DNA from 4 places in the Microbacterium natoriense genome. Region 4 is predicted to be linked to each of the others. Evidence: riboswitches for the same ligand, from Rfam matches in the RefSeq annotation. Region 4 holds a riboswitch; each other region holds the start of a gene.
What was found. Region 4 has a riboswitch for thiamine pyrophosphate ahead of QFZ53_RS00065 (ECF transporter S component). Riboswitches for the same ligand answer to the same signal wherever they lie in the genome.

Region 1: it holds a riboswitch for thiamine pyrophosphate, as region 4 does, so the genes downstream of both, thiC (phosphomethylpyrimidine synthase ThiC) here and QFZ53_RS00065 (ECF transporter S component) in region 4, are expected to answer to the same signal.
Region 2: it holds a riboswitch for thiamine pyrophosphate, as region 4 does, so the genes downstream of both, thiO (glycine oxidase ThiO) here and QFZ53_RS00065 (ECF transporter S component) in region 4, are expected to answer to the same signal.
Region 3: it holds a riboswitch for thiamine pyrophosphate, as region 4 does, so the genes downstream of both, thiM (hydroxyethylthiazole kinase) here and QFZ53_RS00065 (ECF transporter S component) in region 4, are expected to answer to the same signal.

The regions. Positions count from the first base shown of each region.
Region 1 covers NZ_JAUSXV010000001.1:1,447,009-1,452,877, reverse strand. The annotation lists gene QFZ53_RS06655 (sigma-70 family RNA polymerase sigma factor) at 1-180, shown strand, start outside; gene QFZ53_RS06650 (CHY zinc finger protein) at 81-503, opposite strand; gene thiC (phosphomethylpyrimidine synthase ThiC) at 533-2,263, opposite strand; TPP riboswitch at 2,258-2,365, opposite strand; gene QFZ53_RS06640 (SDR family NAD(P)-dependent oxidoreductase) at 2,395-3,189, opposite strand; gene QFZ53_RS06635 (TetR/AcrR family transcriptional regulator) at 3,254-3,844, shown strand; gene QFZ53_RS06630 (hypothetical protein) at 3,892-4,410, shown strand; gene QFZ53_RS06625 (fatty acid desaturase family protein) at 4,435-5,538, shown strand; gene QFZ53_RS06620 (DUF7882 family protein) at 5,554-5,868, opposite strand.
Region 2 covers NZ_JAUSXV010000001.1:1,809,442-1,815,310, forward strand. The annotation lists gene QFZ53_RS08230 (beta-xylosidase/alpha-l-arabinosidase) at 1-1,414, shown strand, start outside; gene QFZ53_RS08235 (glycoside hydrolase family 43 protein) at 1,411-2,958, shown strand; gene thiE (thiamine phosphate synthase) at 2,966-3,649, opposite strand; TPP riboswitch at 3,661-3,761, shown strand; gene thiO (glycine oxidase ThiO) at 3,753-4,940, shown strand; gene thiS (sulfur carrier protein ThiS) at 4,940-5,188, shown strand; gene QFZ53_RS08255 (thiazole synthase) at 5,217-5,869, shown strand, end outside.
Region 3 covers NZ_JAUSXV010000001.1:3,280,407-3,286,275, forward strand. The annotation lists gene QFZ53_RS15490 (hypothetical protein) at 1-594, shown strand, start outside; gene QFZ53_RS15495 (bifunctional hydroxymethylpyrimidine kinase/phosphomethylpyrimidine kinase) at 608-2,734, opposite strand; gene thiM (hydroxyethylthiazole kinase) at 2,731-3,579, opposite strand; TPP riboswitch at 3,569-3,663, opposite strand; gene QFZ53_RS15505 (NAD-dependent epimerase/dehydratase family protein) at 3,670-4,650, opposite strand; gene QFZ53_RS15510 (DUF402 domain-containing protein) at 4,715-5,431, opposite strand; gene pheT (phenylalanine--tRNA ligase subunit beta) at 5,469-5,869, opposite strand, start outside.
Region 4 covers NZ_JAUSXV010000001.1:11,657-17,525, reverse strand. The annotation lists partial or broken gene QFZ53_RS00080 (ABC transporter ATP-binding protein) at 1-117, shown strand, start outside; gene QFZ53_RS00075 (ABC transporter ATP-binding protein) at 189-2,348, shown strand; gene QFZ53_RS00070 (D-alanyl-D-alanine carboxypeptidase) at 2,465-3,931, opposite strand; TPP riboswitch at 3,987-4,098, shown strand; gene QFZ53_RS00065 (ECF transporter S component) at 4,089-4,727, shown strand; gene QFZ53_RS00060 (ABC transporter ATP-binding protein) at 4,724-5,869, shown strand, end outside.

The DNA.
Region 1 (5,869 bases), 1.4 Mb from region 4:
CAGACGATCGGAACAGCGTCGGACGAGGCGGTCGACTTCGATCTCGCGCTGCCCGAGGGCGAGCACACGCTCGAGGTGTACTACGTCGACGACGAAGGCGCTGTGGGAGACCTCGCGGCCGAGACAGTCGTCACGACGGGCAAGGCGCCTTCTCGCGAAGACGGCTCCACCTCGAAGTAGAGGTGCGCATGCAGTGCGCAGCCGGGGTTGAAGCTCGACGCGCACGACGGGCAGGCGGTGACCTCGAGGTACTCGGCGATGGACAGTTCGTCGCCGCACACGCCGCACAGCACGGCGCGCGCGCTCCTCGCCTCGATCGGCCAGGGGGAGCTGTCATGTCCGGCGACCTCGGCGTGACACAGATGGCACGGATAGTAGTCGCCGCAGCACGCGAAGCGGATCGCGACGATGTCGAGCTCCGTGCGGTAGTGGACGCACCGCGTCTGCCCGTCGACCACCGGCCCGAGCACGGGTGGAGGCGTGGAGAGCGGATGCTGCGGCATCCGCTCATCCTGGCATGCGCGCCGCCGCGTCATTCGCGCAAGGCGGGCGCCGGGAGGTACACGGTTCCGCCCGCTTCCCGGAACGCGTCCGCCTGCTGCTGCATGCCGGCGATCGCCGTCTGCTCGTCGACGCCGCCGAAGCGGTCGCGGATGTCCTGTGAGATGCGCATCGAGCAGAACTTCGGACCGCACATCGAGCAGAAGTGCGCGGTCTTCGCCGGCTCTGCAGGCAGCGTCTCGTCGTGGAAGGCCTCGGCCGTCTCGGGATCGAGCGACAGCGCGAACTGGTCGCGCCAGCGGAACTCGAACCGCGCCCTCGACAGAGCATCGTCGCGGTCGCGTGCGCCCGCGTGACCTTTCGCGAGGTCGGCGGCGTGGGCCGCGATCTTGTAGGTGATCACGCCGGTCTTCACGTCGTCTTTGTTCGGCAGTCCCAGATGCTCCTTCGGCGTGACATAGCAGAGCATGGCGGTGCCGTAGCGAGCGATCTCGGTCGCCCCGATCGCCGACGTGATGTGGTCGTAGCCTGGCGCGACATCTGTGACGAGCGGTCCAAGGGTGTAGAACGGCGCGCCATGGCAGAGTTCCTGCTGACGTTCGACGTTTTCGCGCACGAGGTGGAAGGGCACGTGTCCCGGCCCCTCGACCATCACCTGGACCTCGAACGCCCACGCTCGCGCCGTGAGCTCGGCGAGCGTGTCGAGCTCGGCGAACTGCGCCGCGTCGTTGGCGTCGGCGATCGATCCCGGCCGCAGCCCGTCTCCGAGCGAGAACGCGACGTCGTAGCGCGCGAAGATCTCGCACAGCTCATCGAAGTGCGTATACAGGAAGTTCTCCTGATGATGCGCGAGGCACCAGTCGGCCATGATCGACCCGCCGCGCGAGACGATGCCGGTCACCCGGTTCGCGGTCAAGGGCACGTAGCGCAGCAGCACCCCGGCATGGATCGTCATGTAGTCGACGCCCTGCTCGCACTGCTCGATGATCGTGTCGCGGAAGATCTCCCAGCTCAGCTCGTGCGCCTTGCCGTCGACCTTCTCGAGCGCCTGGTAGATCGGCACTGTGCCGATCGGCACCGGCGAATTGCGCAGAATCCATTCGCGGGTGGTGTGGATGTCGTCTCCGGTGGACAGGTCCATGACGGTGTCGGCACCCCACTTCGTCGCCCAGCGCAGCTTGTCGACCTCCTCGGCGATCGAGCTCGTCACAGCCGAGTTGCCGATGTTCGCGTTGATCTTCACGAGGAAGGCGCGACCGATGATCATCGGCTCCGATTCCGGGTGATTGATGTTCGCGGGGATTATCGCCCGCCCGGCGGCGAGTTCCGCGCGCACGAGCTCGACGTCGCAGCCCTCACGGAGAGCGACGAATCGCATCTCGGGCGTGATCAGGCCACGGCGCGCGTAGTGCATCTGGGTGACCGTACGGCCGTTCAGGCTGCGCCGAGGCGGGCGGCGGGTGCCGCGCCATTCGTCTGACGCAGCTCCACGCCGCGCCGCCCCTCGTCCGTCGTCGTTCAGATCGCGAGCGCGCCCTTCGTACTGCCCTGTGTCACCCCGTTCAACTATCCACGTCTCGCGCAGCGACGGCAGGCCGTCCTCCGGCTCGCAGGCCGGCCCCTCGGTGCGGTACACGTCCACTGGAGGGTTGGTGGTTCCGCCCGGTGAATCAGACAGCGGGATGCGGGTGACGGGCACGAAGATGCCGTGTTCTTCGTCGTGATGGTGCGCGAGTTCGCGCACGCGGGAGAGCGTGCTCACAGGACTCCTACTTCCTACGCCGGCATTACCCGGACAGGTTCGACGGTCGCAGGCAGCATCAGCCAGATCTCAGCCCGTGCTCGGGCACCCGTGTGGTCGGGACGAGAGTAGCACGGCCTCGGAGCGCGTCATCACGCCGACTCGGCCAGCAACCGGCCGCTGATCGCGAGAGTCATGCGACGCGGCATGAGGCCGACGAGCTTGCTCGTCACGGCGTTCGCGGCACCCGACACGATGCTCGCGGGTGTGCGCCGACGATCGAGCGCTGCCATCGCCTGCGCGACCACGTCGGTCGCGGACTGGAAGCGGCCCACCGCTGCGGCCTCTGTGCCGACGACATCGAAGAACTCCGTGCGGGTCGCTCCGGGGCTCAGGGCGAGCACGCGCAGACCGGACGAGCGTGTCTCATGCGCGATCGACTCGGTGAAGCTCAGCACGAAGGCCTTGGATGCGCCGTACACCGCCATGCCGGGGCACGGCTGATAGGCCGCGACGCTCGCCACGTTGACGAGGGCGCCCCGGCCGTCGCGAGTCAGCTCGGGGAGGAACTCGCGCGTGATCCCGACGAGCGAGGCCACGTTGACCTGCACCATCTCGGCCATACGCGCAGCGTCCGCCTCGACGAAGTCCCCCTTCGCTCCGAAGCCGGCGTTGTTGATCAGCGTCTGGATGCGGATGCCTCGCTCGTCGAGCGCGGCGCGAAGACGTGCCGGGGCGCCGGCGTCGGCGAGATCGAGGGCGATCACGGTCGCCCGCACCCCGTGCTCCCGCTCCAGGCGGGCGGCGAGATCCTTCAAGCGGTCTTCGCGCCGGGCCACGAGCACGAGGTCGGCGCCGCGGCGGGCGAGCTGGGTGGCGAACTCGGCGCCGAGGCCCGAGCTGGCGCCGGTGACGAGGGCGGTGGTTCCGGTGTGGTGAATGGTCATGATCGCAAATGTAGACACTGACAGCATTGTTGTCAATGTCTACTTAGATCGATAGGGTTCAAGTGTGACCGAACGCTCGTACCATCACGGCAACCTTCGAGAGGCGCTCCTCGACCGCGCCTGGGAGTCGATCGACGCCGGGGGCGTCGACGCGCTGTCGCTGCGTCAGCTCGCACGCGACGTGGGCGTGAGTCACGGCGCATCCGCACGCCATTTCAGCGACCGCACCGCCCTCCTCGACGCGGTCGCGGTGGCCGGATTCACACGAATGAACGAGGCGCTGGCTGCGGCCGTGGAGCAGGCTGCCCCGTTCGGCGAGCGGCTGCGCGCCGCGGGTCTCGCGTACATCGGCTTCGCGGTCGCGCACCCGGCGATCCTCGAGGTGATGTACAAGGCGAAGCATCAATTCGATGCTTCGGGCGAGCTGCGCGAACGGAGCAGGGCCAGCATGTCGATGGTCGTAGCGTTCGTCGCCGCAGCTCAGGCGGCGGGTGAGATTCCCGAAGGAGACGCGGAGCGGCGCGCGCTCGTGATCTTCGCATCCGTGCACGGTGTCGCAGCCCTCGCCACGGCAGACCTGCTCGACGGCGTCCCGTGGCAGGACGCGGCGGAGGCCACGATCGAGGTCATCCTCGGATCTCTCGGGGTCGAGTGACGAGCGCGGCTGTGAGCACACCCAGCTTGGCGGCGTAACGTCAGCACATGAACGCACAATTGAAGATCGCGGGGCTGAGCCCCGAACTGCTGGGTCTGGAATCCGTCCTCATCGGCTCGCTTCCGGCGACATTGATGACCGACGACGCACCGGACCGTTACACCGTGGAAGCGGTGTTCACGCGCAAGACCGATCGCGACGAGGTCGCCGCGATCCAGGGCAGCGAAATGCGCGCCCACCTGTCCGCGAACGGGTTCCCGACGGTCGAGCTGCACGTCGCGGATCGCAGGCTCGAGATCGCGAACACAAACCTCGAGGAGCTTCGTGACGGCCTCGCCGCCGTCATCGCGGAAAGACTCGCCGAGATCAGCGCCACCCTCCTGGAGGAGCGCGCGATCGTGGCCCATCTCTTCCAGGACGCCTCCGATCGGGAGCAGCACCGGGCGGCCGCTGTGGCCGCTCTCGCCGAATCGGTGGCGTTCATCCCCCGCCGCGCATCGGGTCTCCCTGACGACGACGCGCGCATCGACGACTGGGTCGAAGAAGGAGGTGCCGTCCTCGCGTAGGGCGACGCCGGAGAAGAGGTCATCATGGGCGGCATCCGTCCGACCGTGCACACCCGCCCGCGCGACGACGCGGTCCGCGCGAACAGCGCTTTCACCGAACTGGCGCAGCAGATCCGCGGACTCGGTCTGCTGCGTCGTCGCTACGGCTACTACTGGACCAAACTCATCGCGGCTCCGCTCGCGGTGGCCGTCTGCCTCATCGCCTTCGTGTGGATCGGCGACACGTGGTGGCAGCTGTTCACCGCGGCCGTCCTCGCGATCGTCTTCACGCAGATCGCGTTCCTCGGACACGACGCCGCCCATCGGCAGATCTTCGTCTCGGGGCGCTGGAACGACTGGATCAGCCTCGTCTTGGGCGATCTCCTGGTCGGCATGAGCTACGGATGGTGGCAGCACAAGCACACCCGTCACCACGCGAATCCGAACAAGCTCGGATCCGATCCGGACATCGAGCTCCCCGTCATCGCGGTCACCGCAGAGACGGCGGCACGGCGTCACAGCCCGCCGGTCGCCTGGCTGCGGGCGCATCAGGGGCTCCTGTTCTTCCCCATCCTCCTCTTCGAGGGCCTCTCGCTGCACGCATCGAGCGTGCGTCGCGTGGTCGCGAAAGGGCGGCTCGAGCGCCGGTGGGCGGAGATCGTGTTCCTCAGCATCCGCATGATCGGCTATCTGGTGCTGGTGTTCATCGTGCTCTCGCCAGGCATCGCGTTCGTGTTCCTCGCCGTGCAGCTGGGACTCTTCGGGTTCTACATGGGCATCGCCTTCGCACCGAACCACAAGGGAATGCCCGTCGTGCCACGTGACATGACCCTGGACTTCCTGCGCCGCCAGGTGCTGATGAGCAGGAACATCCGAGGAAGCAGGTTCCTCGATGTCGCGATGGGCGGCCTGAACTACCAGGTCGAGCATCATCTGTTCCCGTCGATGCCGCGCCCGCAGCTGCGCAAGGCGGCACCCGTGGTCGCGGCGTACTGCGACGAGCACGATGTGCGGTACACGCAGGTCGGACTGTTCGCGTCCTACGCGATCGTGGTCCGCTACATCAATCGGGTGGGACTCGGCGAGCGCGACGTGTTCACGTGCCCGCTCATCGAGCAGAGGAGCCTTGCGGGAAACTCAGGCGGATGACCGCAGATGCGTCAGCTACTCCTGGGGCGTATCGAGAACTTCGTCGACGAGCATGATGCCCCCGGTCGAGTTCACCGAGTGCATGAGATCTTCGATCCACTTCGCGTTGAGCTTGGGCGGCTCCGGCTCGTCGAACGTGAAACGCAGCGGGATCGACGGGTGGATCCAGATGGTCGACCGCCCGCCGGGCTCGCCCACCGGGTGCTTCCACGACAGCGTGAAGCTCTCCTGGCGGCGGAGCTTCGTGGCGATGACGACTTTGAGGTGTGCGAGAGCACGATCCTCGATGTGGATCGGGACGTGCGCAGCGCCGTAGTGCAGAGTGGCCATA
Region 2 (5,869 bases), 1.8 Mb from region 4:
CGACCGGGGTGAGGCGGCTCAGGCGGCGCTCACGGCGGGCATCGACGTCGAACTTCCCACCGGGGACGCCTATCTCGAGCCGCTGATCGAGCGGGTCGGAGCAGGACTCTTCGACGAGGCCTTCATCGATCGCGCGGTTCTGCGCGTGCTCACGCAGAAAGAGGACCTCGGACTCCTCGAGGCGGGTGCCTTCGCGCAGGGCCCTCCCGCCGAGATCGACCTCGACTCGCCTCGTCATCGCGATATCGCGCGACGGCTCGCAGAGGAATCGGTCGTGCTGCTGTCGAACGACGGCGTGCTGCCGCTCACGGGAACCTCATCGACCGTCGCCGTGATCGGACCGAATGCCGATCGCGCCGAGGCGCTGATGGGCTGCTACTCGTTCGCGAACCATGTTCTCGCACATCATCCGGAGTACCCGATCGGCTTCGAGATCCCAACCGTCGCCGACGCCCTCACCGCGGAGATGCCGGACGCGCGAGTGATCGGCGCCCGCGGCTGCGACGTCGAGGGTGACGACCGGTCGGGTTTCGCGGAGGCCGTGGATGCTGCCCGCGCCGCCGATGTCGCGATCGTCGTCGTGGGCGATCAGGCCGGACTGTTCGGTCGTGGCACGGTGGGTGAGGGCAACGACTCCGAGTCGCTCGAGCTGCCGGGCGTGCAGCGCGAACTGGTCGAGACGCTCATCGCCACCGGCACCCCGGTCGTCGTGGTCGCCCTCACCGGCCGCCCTTATGCGATCGGATGGGCGCTCGACGGCGAGCATCGTGCCGCTGCCGTGCTGCAGGCGTTCTTCCCCGGCGAGGAAGGGGGGTCCGCGCTCGCCGGAGTCATCACGGGCCGGGTGAATCCTTCGGGCCGGCTCCCGGTCTCGCTGCCGCGCTCCGCCGGCGCCCAGCCGTACTCCTACCTGCATCCGCGCCTTGGTGGGCCCTCGGACGTCACCGCGACCGATCCCACACCCGTGCGCCCGTTCGGTTTCGGCCTGTCTTACACGACGTTCGTCCACGACCTGCTCGCGGTCGATGAAGAGGTCTCTGCGGGCGATGCCTTCCGCGCGGTCGTGCGCGTGACCAACACCGGCTCCGTGCCGGCTGATCACGTGCTCCAGCTGTACGGGCACGACGTCGTGGCATCCGTCACCCGCCCTGACGCGCAGCTGCTCGCGTTCCACCGTCTCACGCTCGACGCGGGCGAATCCGCCGACGTCGCGTTCAGCGTGCCGACACAGCGTTTCGCGTTCAGCGACCGATCGATGGTGCGCATCGTCGAGCCCGGCGATGTGCAGGTGTGGGTCGGTGCGGATGCCGCGACGGATGTCACTCGCCGCGCGGCCGTGCGGATCACGGGGGCCGCCCATGCGCTGACGCCCGTGGACCCGCGGTCGGTGAGCTCCGAGGTCATCCCGGGATGACCCTGGTCCGCAACCCGATCCTGCCGGGCTGCCATCCCGATCCCTCGATCTGCCGGGTGGACGGCGAGTACTTCGTGGTCACCTCGTCGTTCGAGTACCTGCCAGGGCTCCCCATCCATCGGAGCACCGACCTCGCCCGCTGGGAGTTGATCGGTCACGCCGTCGACAGGCCGGGGATGCTCGACATGGCGGGCATGGCGTCGTCGAGCGGGCTCTACGCGCCCACGCTGCGCCACCATGACGGCCTCTTCTGGGTGATCTGCACGCTCGTCGACCAGAACGATCCGGCACGCGGTGGGAACTTCGTGATCACGGCGACCGACCCCGCAGGTCCCTGGAGCGAGCCGACGTGGCTGGGCGCCGACGGCATCGACCCCTCGCTCTTCTTCGACGACGACGGGAGGGCGTGGGTGCAGGGGACAAGGCTCGCCCGAAGTCCGCAGTGGCACGATCAGACCGAGATCTGGCTGCGCGAGTTCGATCCCGAGGCCAGGGCGCTCACCGGTCCCGAGCATGTGATCTGGCGGGGCGCGCTGATCGGGGCCGTCTGGGCCGAGGGGCCGCACCTGTACAAGGTCGACGGGCGTTATCACCTCGTCGCGGCGGAGGGCGGCACGGAGATGCATCATGCGGTCTCGGTGGCGCGGGCGGATGCCGTGACCGGACCTTACGTCGGGAACCCGGCGAATCCGGTGCTCAGCCACCGCCAGCTCGGTCGCACGGCGGACGTCGTCGCGGTCGGCCACGCCGATCTCGTGCAGGCTGCTGACGACAGCTGGTGGGCCGTGCTTCTCGGCATGCGGCCGTATGGCGGGCTCCATGCGAATCTCGGGCGCGAGACGTTCCTGGTTCCGGTCGAGTGGGAAGACGGCTGGCCGGTCTTCGCGCCGGGAGAGGGGCGCGTACCGGACCAGGTCGAGGTGCCTTTCGCGGGCGAGGGGCGTCAGGAGCGCTCTGCGACGATCGCCCCGGACGACGGACGCTGGACCTCGGTGCGCGCGCTGCCGGGTGAGGTCGCCGATGCGGTGGACGGCGAGTGGCTGCTGCCGATCCGTCCGGAGGGGCCGACGGACCCGCAGCCGTTCGCGTTCCTCGGCGTCAGGCAGCAGCATCCGGATCTCGACTTCACTCTGAGGCTGTCCGGACGGCTGGCCCCCGGCGAGGAGACCGGCTTGCTGATCCGGCAATCCGAGCGCGATCACGTGCGCCTGGCTGTACTCGGCGGGGGAGAAGCGGATGCTGCACGGATCACGGCGACCCTAGTGCGTGCAGGCGAGTCGGCCGAGCAGGGGACGATCACGCTGACGGGTCCTCTGGCCGAGGGCGTCGAGCTGACGTGCCGGGCACGAGGACAGGACTACGAACTGCTCGCAGGCGTCGAAGGATCACAGCCGTTGCGCGTCGCGACGGTCGACGGCACGAGCCTCGACTCCTTCTCGTCCGGAGGATTCCTCGGTCTGTGGCTCGGCGCGTACGCCACGAGCGTCGCAGCGGAGACCGACAGCGTCATCCGTGTCGCGCGCGTCGAGTACCACCCGCGCTGAGCGGGCGTCAGCGCAGCCGCGCGCGCAGCGATGCGGCCGCCCCGGCGGGATCGAGTGCCTCGGTCACCGCCCGCACGACGACGATGCGTGACGAACCGGCCTCGACGACCTCGTCGAGGCGAGGACCTTCGTCGATGCCGCCGATAGCGAACCAGGGCCGGCTCGTCCCGGATGCGGCGACCGCGCGCAGGGGACCCGTGCCGATCGCCGCGCGTCCGGGCTTCGTCGGCGTCTCCCACACCGGGCCGACGCAGAAGTAGTCGAGGGCGGTGTCGGCGTCCGCCTCCGCGGCCTGTGCGATCGAATGCGTCGACCGCCCGATGATCACGTCGTCGCCGAGCAGCCGCCGTGCCTGCGCGGTGGTCAGATCGCCCTGACCGATGTGGAACACGTCGGCGCCGACGAGAGCGGCGACGTCGGCGCGGTCGTTCACCGAGAACAGCTTTCCGTGTCTGCGCGCGACGGCGGCGAGGATCTCGAGCGCCTCGATCTCGGCGCGGGCTTCGAGGTCCTTGTCACGCAGCTGGATGATGTCGACCCCGCCCGCGTAGGCCGCATCGAGGAACTCCTCGAGGTCGCCGGTCGCCGTGCGAGCGGTCGTGCAGACGTACAGCCGTGCTGCGTCGAGCAGGGCGAGGCGCTCCTCGCGGGTCGGGCGGGGTGCGTCGACGAGGGGGAGAAGCGCGGTCATAGCCCTAGAGTAGAGGGGTCCGCGGGAGCCCACAGGGGCTGAGAGGGCCACGTGCCGACCGCTGAACCTGAAACGGATAATGCCGTCGTAGGAAAGGGCACGCATGCGCATCGCTGTGATCGGCGCCGGGATCATCGGTCTGGCGACCGCCGAGGAACTGGTCGTGCGGGGCCACGAGGTGACGGTCTTCGACCCTGAACCTGCCCGCGGCGCGAGCCTCGCCGCCGCCGGGATGCTCGCTCATGCCGCCGAGATGGCATGGGGGCAGGACGCGCTGACTCCGCTCATGCAGGCATCGGCCGAGAAGTACCCGTCTTTCGTCGAGCGTCTGTCGGCGACGAGCGGGCGATCGCTCGGGCACCGCACGGACGGGACGCTCTCGGTCGGCGTGGATGGCGCGGACCGTGAGGCGCTCGGCGCCGCGGCCGAGCTTCAGCGCACGCAGGGGCACCGGGCTGAACGGCTGACGGGCACGGCCGCTCGCGACCTCGAACCGGCGCTCGGCCCCGCCGTCACCTCTGCCGTGTTCACTCCGGACGACCATCAGATCGATCCGCGGCAGCTCGCAGCGGCGCTCCTCGACCTCCTCGGCGACCGCGTCCGCAGAGAGGCCGTGACCGCGGTGACCCGGACGCTCGAGGGAGCCAGCGGTCTGCTGTCGGCATCCGGCGAGCATCACCGCGCGGACGTCGTCATCGTGGCCGCCGGCCTCGGGGCGGCCCTGATCGGCGGCATCCCCGCGCTCCCGCTCCGGCCCGTGTGGGGCGACGTCCTCCGCCTGCGCGTCCCGCCGGCGCTGCGTCCGCTGATCACGCGCACCGTCCGTGCGCAGGTGCGGAGGCGTGCTGTGTACCTCGTCCCGCGGGACGACGGCACGATCGTGCTCGGAGCCTCCGTGCGGGAGGGCGGCGTCGAGGGAGTGCACGCGGGGTCCGTGCTCGCCCTGCTTCGCGACGCCGACACGGTCGTCCCCGGCGTGAGCGAGTGCGAGATCGTCGAGATGCTCGCACGTCCTCGCCCGGGGAGCCCCGATGCCGTGCCGCTTCTCGGCGTCGTCGAGGAAGGCGTGCTCGTCGCCACGGGGTTCGACCGGCACGGAGTGCTGCTCGCTCCTCTGGCGGCGGCGGTCGCATCGGATCTGGCCGAGGGGCGCCCGATCGACGAGAACCTCCGGTCCGCCATGAACCCGTGGCGCTTCACGGCCGCCACGGCGGGCGGACCGCGAGAGGCCGCCGCCTGGACACCTCCCGCTGTCGTCGACCTCGTCGGCGCCCGACCGAAAGGCTCATGATGACGACTCTGCAGACCGTTCGCCTGAACGGCGCCGACCGCGAGGTGGCCGCGGGCTCCACACTGCGCGATCTCGTCTCGGACCTCACCGGACACGTGCTGCGAGACGACGGCTCTCGCGTCGACGGCGGCCGACTGGGTGTCGCCGCAGCTCTCGGCGGTGCCGTGGTCCCGCGCAGCCGGTGGGCCGTCTGCACGGTCGCCGACGGCGACGAGGTCGAGATCGTCACGGCCGTCCAAGGCGGCTGAGCCGCCCGCACACGAATCGGAGCACATCATGAGCCTCACCGCACAGGCCGCCGTCGTCGACCCGTTCATCGTCGCAGGGGAGCAGTTCTCCTCGCGACTGATCATGGGAACCGGCGGTGCCACGAGCCTCTCGCTGCTGGAGAACGCGCTGGTCGAGTCGGCGACGGAGATCACCACGGTCGCCATCCGCCGCTTCGCCCCGGAGGCGCGGGACTCGGTGTTCGCGATGCTCGATCGGCTCGGCATCCGTGCCCTGCCGAACACCGCCGGCTGCTACACGGCCCGAGACGCGGTTCTCACCGCGCAGCTGGCGCGGGAGGCCCTCGAGACCGACTGGGTCAAGCTCGAGGTGATCGCGGACGAGGAGACGTTGCTGCCCGATCCGGTCGAGCTCTTCCGGGCCTCCGAAGAGCTGGTGGCCTCCGGCTTCCGCGTGTTCGCCTACACGAACGACGATCCCGCCCTCGCCCGGCGCCTGGAGGACGTGGGCGTGACCGCCGTCATGCCGGCCGGTTCGCCGATCGGCAGCGGTCTCGGCATCCTCAATCCGCACAACATCGAGACGATCGTCTCCCGCGCTGCGGTGCCGGTGATCCTCGACGCAGGCGTGGGCACCGCCTCGGATGCTGCCTTGGCGATGGAGCTCGGAGTGGACGCCGTGCTGCTCGCGAGCGCCGTCAC
Region 3 (5,869 bases), 3.3 Mb from region 4:
TGGACAGCGCTGATCCCTGCACGAGCATCCGCGACCTGGCACCTCGCCCGGCACCAGGCGCGTTACCACCTCGGGAGGAGCACGGCATCCGTCACTCCCCTGTTCGTCGGCACCGCGCTGCTGGGCGGCTTGATGACGATGTCGGCTACCACCAGCACGGCGATGACGTCGGCCGGCTTGCCGGGGAACTTCGATCTGGGCATCATGCAGGTGATGCTCCTCGTGGGCGGGCCCGTGCTGCTCGGTGCGACGGGGGCTGCAGTCGTGCTGTTCATGAGCAACCGCACGCAGGCGTCAGAGCAGGCGCTGCTCCGAGCGAGCGGGGCCAGCCACGGCGTCGTGCTCGGCGCCGCTGTGTGCCAGGCAGCGATTCATGTGATCACGGCGACGCTGCTCGCGTCGATCGTGGTGTTCGGCACCGCTCTCATCAGTGCGGCCGCGCTCGGCCGCTTCGTCCCCGCGGTCCCCGTCCTCGACATCGGAGCGGCCGCGCAGCTGGTGGCGCTCGGTCTCGTTCTGACGGTCTCGGCGACGCTCGTTCCGGCCATGGCCCGCATGCGGGAACCGCTCGCCCTGCGTCTCGCGGCAGAGTGAGCGGTTCGGCCACTCAGAGCGGTGCGGCGAAGAACGCGAGCTCGTGCGCGGCGGAGATCTCGAAGGCCCGATGCATCCGACTGCGTCGTTCGGGCGAGGCCGATACCGCTGCCTCCGCGACGTAGGCGATCGCCTGGACCGTAGCCTGCTCGAATGCCGGGTCGGCGTAGGTTGCGAGCCACGAGGCGTACGGATGCTGCGGATCGCAGGCATACTCGCCGAACTCCCCCGCATGCAGGCGGCGGCCCAGATCGTCGTACAGCCAGAAGCACGGCAGGATCGCGGCGATCAGCTCGGCGTAGTCGCCGGTGAACGCGGTCGCCCGCAGATGGTCGAGGTACGCCATGGTCGCCGGTGCGCGCTCGGCCGCGAAGGTCTCGGCGCTGACGCCCGCGTCGGGGGTGAGCCAGGACGCGTGCAGCTCGAGTTCGCCGACGATCGAGCCGTGGGCGGAGTGCGCCCAGAACGCCTGCTCGGCCGAGGTGGGCGCGAGGCGCGACGCCTCGGCGAGCACCCGAGCGTATTCGCGCAGGTACAGGGCATCCTGCTCCAGATAGAAGACGAAGGCCTCGCGTCCGAGCGTGCCGTCGGCGAGAGCCCGGATGAACGGCAGCCCATCGATATCCGAGCGGATGCCGGAGATCCTCTCCCACCAGTCGGTCGCGATGCCCTCGGCGCTCGGTCTGGTCTCGAGTCCGCCCCGCGCCCACAACCCGGCGAAGTGGTTGATCGGCCCGTGACCGCGCCCGACCATGAGCGCCTCGCCCTCTCGCAGCGATTCGCGCAACCAGGCCCGCGATCCCGCGACGGCGTCGTCAGGAGCCTCACCCCTCGCGAGGCGGGTCGCGAGCGCGGATGACAGCGAGCAGCCGGTTCCGTGCGTGTTGCGGGTCTCGATGCGCGCGTCCGTGAACTCGATGGTCGTGCCGGCGCCGATGAGAGCATCCGGTGCCTCCGCACCGTCGAGGTGCCCGCCCTTCACCAGCACCCGCGCTCCGATCGCGGTTGACAGCACCGCGCCCGCAGCGAGCGCGTCGTCCCAGCCGTCGATGTCGCGCCCCACGAGCACGCCGAGTTCGCCGAGGTTCGGGGTGATGACGTCGGCGCGGGCGAGCAGTGCGCCGAGGGCGTGTTCGGCCTCGGCATCCAGCAACCGGTCCCCGCTGGTCGCGACCATCACCGGGTCCACGACGACGATGGGCGGACGGGCCGCGTCGAGCCACTCGACGACAGTTCGGATGACCTCTGCGTTCGCGAGCATCCCGATCTTCACCGCGTCGATCACGATGTCGTCGGAGATCGCGTGGAGCTGCTCCCGGAGGAAGTCGATCGGCGGCACATGCACGGCGCGGACGCCTTGCGTGTTCTGCGCGGTGAGGGCCGTGATCACAGCCATGCCGTATCCCCCGGAGGCTGCGATCGACTTGAGATCGGCCTGCACGCCGGCGCCGCCTGACGGGTCGCTGCCGGCGATGCTCAGCACGCGAGGGACTCCGGCCGCCCGCCACCGCTGCACGAACGCTGCTGCCGTCTCGGCGGGGTCTTCTGCGGCACACAATGCGGACACGACGGCGAGGCCTGCCGCACCGGCGTCCCGCAACGCCTCGGTGTCGTCGATGCCGACACCTCCGATCGCGACGCAGGGCAGCGGACTCGCGGCGGCGAACGCACGGAAGCCGTCGACGCCGAGAGCCGGAGGATGATCGGGCTTGGTCTTCGTCGGGCGGATGACTCCCACCCCCAGGTAGTCCACGGTTCCGGCGGGGAGGGCGAGTGCGGCGTCGAGATGAGCCCGGTTGTTCGCGGTGAGACCGATCAGCGCATCGGGGCCGAGTTCCGATCGGGCACGGAGCACCGACGCGTCGCCCTGCCCGAGGTGGACGCCGTCGACCCTGGCGCCTGCTTCCCGGGCGGCGATCGCCGCGTCGAGCCGGTCGTTGACGAGCAGCAGCGATCGCCCGCCGATCGCCCGCGACAGTTCGATCAGCTGCGCCGTGATCTCGGCATCTGTCGCTTGCTTGTCGCGCAGCTGGACGACGCGCACTCCCCCGTCGACCGCGTGACGGACCGTGTCGACGACGCCGCGCTCTCCGCACAACGCCGGATCGGTGACGAGGTACAGCGACAGGTCGGCGATCACAGCGCAGCCGTCTCGACGCGAGCCGCGGACTCGATGTCGGCGGGTTGCACGGCGGCGAGCGCATCGAGAAACGCGACGGCGAAGCTGCCGGGCCCCGTGGATGCGCTGGCGGCGCGTTCAGCAGCGACCGTGTAGACGAGGCTCGCCGAGGCCACTGCGAGCAGCGGCGGGGTGGCTCTGGCGCGTGCGGCTCCGAGGAAGGCAGCCATCACTGCGCCGAGGGCGCATCCGCCGCCGGTCACCCTGGTGAGCAGTTCGTGCCCGTTGGCGAGCCGGAGCACGCGCTCGCCGTCCGTGATGAGATCGACCGGTCCGGAGACCGCCACGACGCTGCCGAATCTCGAGGCGAGCGCGCGGGCCGCATCGATCGCGGCGTCTGCGCTGTCCGTCGCATCGACACCGCGCCCTCCTGCGCTGAGTCCGGCGAGTGCGAGGATCTCCGAGGCATTGCCACGGATCGCGGTCGGGCGTTGCTCGGCGAGACGGTGCGCGAGCGCGGTGCGCACCGGCAGCGCACCGATCGCGACCGGATCGAGGACCCAGGGAGTTCCGGATGCCGTGGCTCCCTCGACCGCCTCGAAGCTCGCCTCCCGCTGCTCGGGGGTCGGCGTGCCGAGGTTCACGAGAAGTCCCGAGGCGATGCCCGCGAACAGGCCGGACTCGCCGACGATGTCCACCATGGCGGGCGCCGCCCCGATCGCGAGCAGCACGTTCGCCGTGAAGCCCGTGACGACCGAGTTCGTGATGCAGTGCGTCAACGGCGGGTCGGCACGCAGCACCTCCAGCAGGGAGGCAGCCTCTGTGACGAGGTCGGCGGCGGATGCAGGACGCAGAAGATCGCTCATGCGACATTCCCTTCGCTAGTGCTAACTAGATCAGGTTCGACGGGTCTGTTCTCAGCCGCGGATGCGGCACCCCGTGTCACTGCTGGCAGTCTAGCGAAGCGGCAGTCGGCGCAGTTCGGCGAGGAGCTCCCGCTCCTCGGATCCTGTGAGCCCGGCACGCCGCTCGCGCTCCACGCCGCGCACGCGCTCGTCCTGAACGACCTCTGCCACCGTGTCCTCCAGCCGGCGCAGGAAACCGCCGTTCGCCAGGTAGGCGGCGTTCGACCGCGCCATGAATCCCGTCATCTCGGCGGGCAGCCACAGCGGCAGCGAACGCTCGCCCGCCCAATACTCGACGCCGTGCTCGACGAGCCACTCCTCCTCGGCCGACACTGTGCCGCCGGTGTGTCCGGTCGCTGTGCGGAACAGCGCGAGCACGTCGCCGAGCGGATGCTGCGCACCGACCGCGTTGATCGCACCGGTGGCGGTGGCCGTCGCGATGAACGCCGCGACGTCGTCGACGTCGATCACCTGCGCCGTGCGCCCCTCCGTCGGCGGCAGCAGCACATCCGCCGATCCCGCTCTCAGCACCGCCGCAGCCCAATAGCCGAAACGATCGCTGGGGTCGCCCGATCCGACGATGAGCCCAGGCCGGACGATCAGCGCACGACCGTCGAGGGTGCGCACCGCGTCTTCGGCGGCGACCTTCTGCGGGCCGTATTCGTACTCGTCTCCCGGCTTCGCGGCAACGTGCAGACGTGCGGATTCGTCGGCGCCCACCGTGACGTCATCGGCGTACGCCGACACCGACGACACGTACGTCCAGCGTGCAGCACGATCGCCGAGCGCGACCACGGCGGCGATGACGTGATCGGCCCGCGAGGAGATGTCGATCACGTGGTCCCACTCCCGCGCAGACAGCGCCTCGTACACGCGAGGGTCGTCGCGATCTCCGCGCACGAGCTCGGCGCTGCCAGGCGCCGCCCGGCTGCCCCGTGCGAGGCAGGTGACGTCGACGCCATCATCCTGCAGGCGTTGTGAGATGCGGCCGGAAAGCCAGCCGGTTCCGCCGAGGATCAGAGCGTTCGTCATCCGTCCATGTCACCAGCATCCGCCGCCCGAGGGAAGGTGATCCGCCGAGAGCAGAGTTCGAGGATCAGGCGCCGCGCAGTTCGTCCAGACCGCGCAGAGCGGGAATCGTCCACGACGGATCGGGCCGCCAATCGATCCACTCCGCATCGAACGGCCATTCGCCCGAGCGGAACGACTCGATCGCCGCTCCGGCGTGACGTTCGATCTGCGCCGCTTGCTCGCGGGTCAGCCTCCCCTGGCTGATCGCGGCGACGACCTCGTCCTCATCCTTGAGATGGACTGTGCGGTCCGCCGCGATCCAGACGTCGAGGATGTGATCCGAGGAGTACGTGTCACGGTCGGTGCGCAGATGCGCGTTCTCGAGGTTCACGTACCACCCGTCGAAACGCCAGTCGCCGTCGTCTGCAGGCTTCCAGAACAGGCACACGGACCAGGCGGCTCCGACCGGAGCGATGCGCAGACTGCCTCCGCCCCACCACTCCTCGACGATCCTCGTACGATGATCCAGCCACCGCCGTTCGAGCGGAATCGAGCGGACCCGGTCGCCGGTCGCAGAGCCCTGCGCCTCCTGCAGCGTCCCAGGCGCGAGCCAGGCGACGAGACCGCGTTCGTCATCACGAACCACACGCATGGGTGAGATCGTCGACGGGTCGCCGGGCTGCCAGCCCGGCGCGCGGTAGTGCCAGTCGATCTGATCGCCAGGCGCGAGGAACGGACCTTCGCCAAGCGGACGGGCGCCCTCCGGGACGGCCGCCGGGGTGCTGTGCGGGAGGATGCTCATCCTGCCACGCTACCCCGGCGCCGTACCCGAATCCTGGTCAGTCGCGCAGCGCGGCGCCGAAACGCTCTGCCGCCACGGCCACACCGGCGAGCTTCGCCTCGGTCGCCTCGGCTGCGGTCAGCGTGCGGTCGTCGGCGCGGAAGCGCAATGCGAAGGTGAGGCTCTTCGAACCCGCCGGCACACCCTCGCCGCGATAGTCGTCGACCAGACGCAGCGATTCCAGAAGCGGACCCGCGCCCTCGACGAGCGCCGCACGCAGCTCGGCTGCGGGCAGATCGGCCGCTACGGTGAGCGACACGTCCTGCGTCGCGGCCGGGAAGCCCGACAGGGAGGCTGCGACGACCGACTCGCCCGCGAGCGACAGAACGCCGTCGAGGTCGAGCTCGAGGACGGTTGCGCGTCCCGGCAGATCCGCGTCGGCGGCTACGTCGGGGTGCA
Region 4 (5,869 bases):
CGCATCGTCGTCCTTGAAGGAGGAACCATGGTCGGCGTGGGCACCCACGAGGAACTGCTCGAGACCAGCGAGACCTACCGTGAGATCGTCGAGTCGCAGCTGGGGGTGGACGCATGAGCGACAACACCGCATCGAAGCGCCCGCAGCGCGGTCGCGGCAAGACGGCAGCACCCGTCGCCGAGCCCGAGATGACCGCCGAAGAGAAGTACGAGGCCGAGCTCGCCGAGCAGGCCCGCCAGAACTCCGGTGACTGGGACAGCGTCGCACCGGGCAAGGCCGACAACTTCGGCAAGAGCTTCGGACGCATGATCGGACTCCTCAAGCCCTCCGCCGTCTGGTTCGTGTTCGTCTCGTTCCTCGGCGCCGTCGGCGTCGTGCTGTCGGTGGCGGCTCCCAAGGTGCTCAGCGAGGCGACCAACCTCGTGTACGCCGGCTTCATCTCGAACGAGCTCGCCAAGCCCAACGGCGACTTCCCCGGGTTCCCCGAAGGAACCACGAAGAGCGAGGTCATCGAGCAGCTGCGGCAGTTCGGCCAGACCGACTTCGCCAACCAGATCGCGGCCATGAACGACTTCACGGTCGGTGCGGGCATCGATTTCGACGCGATGCGCTGGATCATCGCCGCCGTGCTCGCGATCTACGTGGTCTCGGCGCTGCTCAGCTGGATCCAGGGCTACGTCATCAACGTGATCATGGTGCGCACCATGTGGCGCCTGCGCGAAGACGTCGAGGCGAAGATCAACCGTCTGCCGCTGTCGTACTTCGACAAGGTGCAGCGCGGTGAGCTGATCTCCCGCGTCACGAACGACATCGACAACATCACGCAGACGATGCAGCAGTCCCTCTCAGGGGCGCTCACGTCGGTGCTCACCGTCGTCGGCGTGCTGGTCATGATGTTCTCGATCTCGTGGCAGCTCGCGCTGGTCGCCCTGATCGCCCTCCCTCTCATGGGAGTGATCTTCGGGATCATCGGTCCGCGCTCGCAGAAGGCCTTCGGCGCCCAGTGGCGCAAGGTCGGTCGTCTCAACGCGCGCGTCGAAGAGGCGTTCTCCGGCCACGCGCTGGTCAAGGTCTTCGGCCGCGAGCAGGACGCACTCGACAAGTTCCAGGTCGAGAACGAGGAGCTGTTCCAGTCGGCGTTCAAGGCGCAGTTCCTCTCGGGCATCATCATGCCCGCGATGACCTTCGTCGGAAGTCTCAGCTACGCCGCTCTGGCAGTGCTGGGCGGTCTCATGGTCGCCAGCGGTCAGCTGCGACTCGGCGACGTGCAGGCGTTCATCCAGTACTCGCAGCAGTTCTCGCAGCCGCTGGCCGAACTCGGCGGCATGGCTGCGGTCGTGCAGTCGGGCACCGCATCGGCCGAGCGCGTCTTCCAGCTGCTCGACGAGGACGAGCAGGACCCGGATGCCGAAGACGCCCCCACGGTCGTCGACGGCAAGGGAGTCATCGAGTTCGAGCACGTCGCGTTCTCCTATTCGGAGGACCGCCCGCTCATCACCGATCTCTCCTTCCAGGTCGAGCCTGGTCAGACTGTGGCGATCGTCGGCCCGACCGGCGCTGGCAAGACCACGCTGGTCAACTTGATCATGCGGTTCTACGAGCTCAGCGGCGGACGCATCCTGCTCGACGGGCAGGACATCTCCGAGATGACGCGCGACGACCTGCGTTCGCGCACCGGCATGGTGCTGCAGGACCCGTGGCTGTTCGCCGGGAGCATCCGCGAGAACATCCGCTACGGACGCTCGACCGCGACCGACGACGAGGTGCTCGCCGCCGCCAAGGCGACGTACGTCGACCGCTTCGTTCACGCCCTCCCCGAGGGCTACGACACCGTGCTCGACGAGGACGCCTCGAACGTCTCGGCCGGTGAGCGGCAGCTGATCACGATCGCCCGTGCGTTCGTCGCCAAGCCGTCGATCCTCATCCTCGATGAGGCCACGTCGGCCGTCGACACCCGCACCGAGCTGCTGCTGCAGCACGCCATGGCGGCGCTGCGCGAAGGACGCACCTCGTTCGTGATCGCTCACCGCCTGTCGACGATCCGCGATGCCGACCTCATCCTCGTGATGGAGCACGGCGACATCGTCGAGAAGGGCACGCACGACGAGCTCATCACGGCGCAGGGCGCGTACTGGCGCCTGTACCAGTCGCAGTTCGAGCAGGCGGCCGCCGACATCGACGCCGAAGAGGCTCTCACGGGCACGACCCCGGTCGTCGTCACGGGAGACGCCGAGGCTGAAGCGGATGCCGCGCGCGTCGGCGCTGTGGTCGGAGCTGAGAGCCCGGCCGCCGAGATCGCCGCGGCGGAAGCCGTGGTCGAGAACCGGGGTGAGGCTCCCAAGGCCTGACTCGTGCACGCAGATGCCCCGCCCCGGAATCCGGGACGGGGCATCTGCGTACGGCGGGGACCGCAGGCGGGTGGCTCTGCGCGGGTGGCTCTGCGCGGGTGGCTCTGCGCGGGCGGCTATTTGTCGGTCAGCCCGAACAGTTCCAGCGGATGCGTGAGCCGCCACCACGGGCTCGGATCCTGCACGGTTCCCGCGAGCTCCAGTTCGGTCGTCGCCGTGTTCACCGGGCCGGTCGTCGTGAGCGTGCCGACCTCTGCGCCGGCCTTGCGCTTCTCGTCGAGGTCGAACTCCACGGTCGTCGTCGCGATTCCGCCGTTCCACAGCACCACGTCGGCATCCGCGTCCGTCACGATGTCGACCTCGGCACCCCAGAGGGTCTCCACGGAGCCGACGACAGTGCCCTCGGGTACCGTCGGCGCCTGAGTCTGCAGCTCGTTCTCGACCTGCGAGAACAGCGAGCGCGTCGACGCGAGGCGCATGTCGTCGTCCTCCTGCGTGAGCACCGACGCATACAGTCGCAGGGTCGTATCGCCCACTGTGACATCCTTCGCCGTGAGCAGATTCCAGCTCTCATGGAGGGTGCCGGTCTTGACCCCGACGACCCCGGAATCGGCCATCATCCCGTTCGTGTTGCGCACGGTTCCGGCTCCGGGCAGGTCGACCGACGTCGTGCCGACGATCTCGGCGAACACCGGATTCTGCATGGCCTTCTGCGCCACCGCGATCAGGGCTTCGGGCGTCGCCACGTTGCGCTCGTCGAACCCCGACGGAGATTTGATCGTGATGCCGCTGATTCCGCGCTCGCTCAGCCAGGTGGCCGCCGCGTCGGCGAACGCGGCATCCGATCCCCAGATCTCCTTCGCGAGCCGGTCGATGTAGTTGTTGGCCGAGCCGAGCAGTACGCCCTGCAGCATCTGGTACTCGGTGAGCGAGCCGCCGACGGGCACGTCGAGAGCCGACTGGTCGCTGCGCTTGTATGCGAGGTACGACTGGCTGTCGGCCCTGGTGAACGAGAACGAGGGACCCTGCTCTCCGGGAGCCAACGGCATCCGATCGAGCACCATCATGGCCGAGACCACTTTGGAGATGCTCGCGATCGCCGCAGGATCGGTCGAAGACGCCAGTGTGCCGACACCTGCGATCCCGACGGCGGCGCTTCCCTGCGCGGGCCACGTGATCGCGGCGGCCTGAGCCGGTGTCGTCGAGAATTCCACGGCCTGCACCGTGGGGGCGATCTCGTGCAGGGGCCACAGCAGCGTCGTGCCCGTGTAGGCGCCGACGAGCGCGAGCAGAACGCCGACGGGCACGAGCACCCCTGGCCGGACGACGGCCGACCGGAGATGTGCGCCGGTGAAGAGCGAGGCCGCATCGTCACCGTCGGCAGCGGGTGAGGCGTCGGCCACCTGGGCAGGATCGATCCAGGTCAGGGCGGTGGCGTGGTCGTCGCCCTCGGCCCAGCGAGCGTCGGGAGCGACGGAAGCCGAGACCAGTGCATCGAGGTCGTCGAAGGCTTCTGCCGCAGCATCCGTCGTCACGTCATCGCCCACAGGTGCAGTGGCCTCGGCGGAGTCAGGAGCGGTCACCTGCCTACGGTACCGAACTCCGCTCACAGAACACCGGTACGACGGGTAATATCGACAGAACAACCACGGGAGTCCGGCGAGCCGGGCTGAGAGGGAGCGAATCGCGCTTCGACCGTCGAACCTGATCCGGATAATGCCGGCGCAGGGAGGAGTTCAGATGAGTACTTCCACGTCCGCTTCCACGACCGGCACGGCGTCCGGTCTTCGCAACGCCCAGCTGTGGCGCTGGCGCGTCGTCGATATCGTCGTGGCCAGCGTCATCGCCGTCGCCTGCGCCCTGATCTTCGTGCTGTGGAACGTCGGCTACCAGGGCCCCAGTACGCTGCTCGAACCGCTGCTCCCCGGTGTCCAGGCGCTCGTCAACGGGCCCTGGCTGATCGCCGGAGTGCTCGGCGGGCTGATCATCCGCAAGCCGGGGGCTGCGCTGTACACCGAACTGGTCGCCGCGGTCATCTCCGCGCTCGTCGGCAACGTGTGGGGTCCGCTCACGATCGTCTCGGGCCTCGTGCAGGGTCTGGGCGCCGAACTCATCTTCCTGCTGTTCCTCTACGGGGTGTGGAAGCTGCCCGTCGCGATCCTCGCCGGCGCCGCCGCCGGCGTCGCCTGCGGTATCAACGACGTGATCCTCTGGTACGCCGGAGCCGACACCGCGTTCACCGTCATCTACATCGCCTCGAGCACCGTCTCGGGTGCCGTCATCGCCGGCATCGGCGCGTGGCTGATCGCCCGCGGCCTCGCCGCGACCGGTGCGCTGAGCCGTTTCGCCGCCGGTCGCGAGGTCGCCGCACGGGTGTGACCGGCGCGGCGACCCCCGCCGCTCTCGAGGCGCGCGGTTGGGGCTGGCGGTACGCCACGCGGCTGCGCTGGGCGGTGCGAGAGATCGACCTCGCCATATCGCCGGGGGAGCGCGTGCTGCTGCTCGGCGCGTCCGGTTCGGGCAAGTCGACCCTGCTGCAGGGATTCGGCGGCGTGCTGGGCGGAGCCGACGAGGGGGAGACGCACGGCTCGCTTCTCGTCGACGGCCTGCCTGCCGCGCAGGCTCGCGGCAGAGTCGGGATGGTCCTGCAGGACCCCGACACGCAGACCATGCTCGCCCGTGTCGGGGATGACGTGGCCTTCGGCTGCGAGAACCTGGGCGTGCCCCGCCCCGAGATCTGGCATCGGGTGCGGTCGGCGCTGGATGCCGTTCGGCTCGCCGTTCCCCTCGACAGATCCACGGCCGCGCTGTCGGGAGGACAGAAGCAGCGCCTCGCGCTCGCCGGTGTGCTGGCGATGAGGCCGGGCGCGATCCTGCTCGACGAGCCGACCGCCAACCTCGACCCCGTAGGTGTTCAGGACGTGCGGGACGCCGTCGCGGCCGCGCTCGATGTCACCGGCGCCACGCTCGTGGTGATCGAGCACCGCATCGACGTCTGGCTGCCGCTCGTCGACCGGGTGATCGTGCTGGGGGCCGAGCCGGAAGGCACGGTCGTGCTCGCGGACGGTCCGCCCGACGAGGTGCTGGGCGCGCGCGGAGCGGAACTGGCGGCGTCCGGCGTCTGGGTTCCCGAGCATCCGCCCGCCGTGCCGCCGCCGCCCGTCCTCGCCCCCGGTGAACGGCTGATCGAAGCCCGTGGCCTCACCGTGGCGCGCAGCCGAGGAGTGGCCGTGGCGGGACCCCTTGACCTCGACGTGCATGCGGGCGAGGTCATCGGGATCACCGGTCCGAACGGCGCGGGAAAATCGACGCTCGGCCTGACGGTCGCGGGGCTCATCCCCGCCGAGAGCGGTCGGGTCACGGCCACAGCGGCGCTGTCTTCGGGTGAAGGAGCTGACCCGTTCCGGTGGTCGTCGACGTCGCTGCTCACCCGCATCGCGACGGTGCTGCAGACGCCGGAGCACCAGCTACTCGCGAAGACGGTGCGTGAGGAGCTCGCCGTCGGTCCTCGAGCGCTGCGC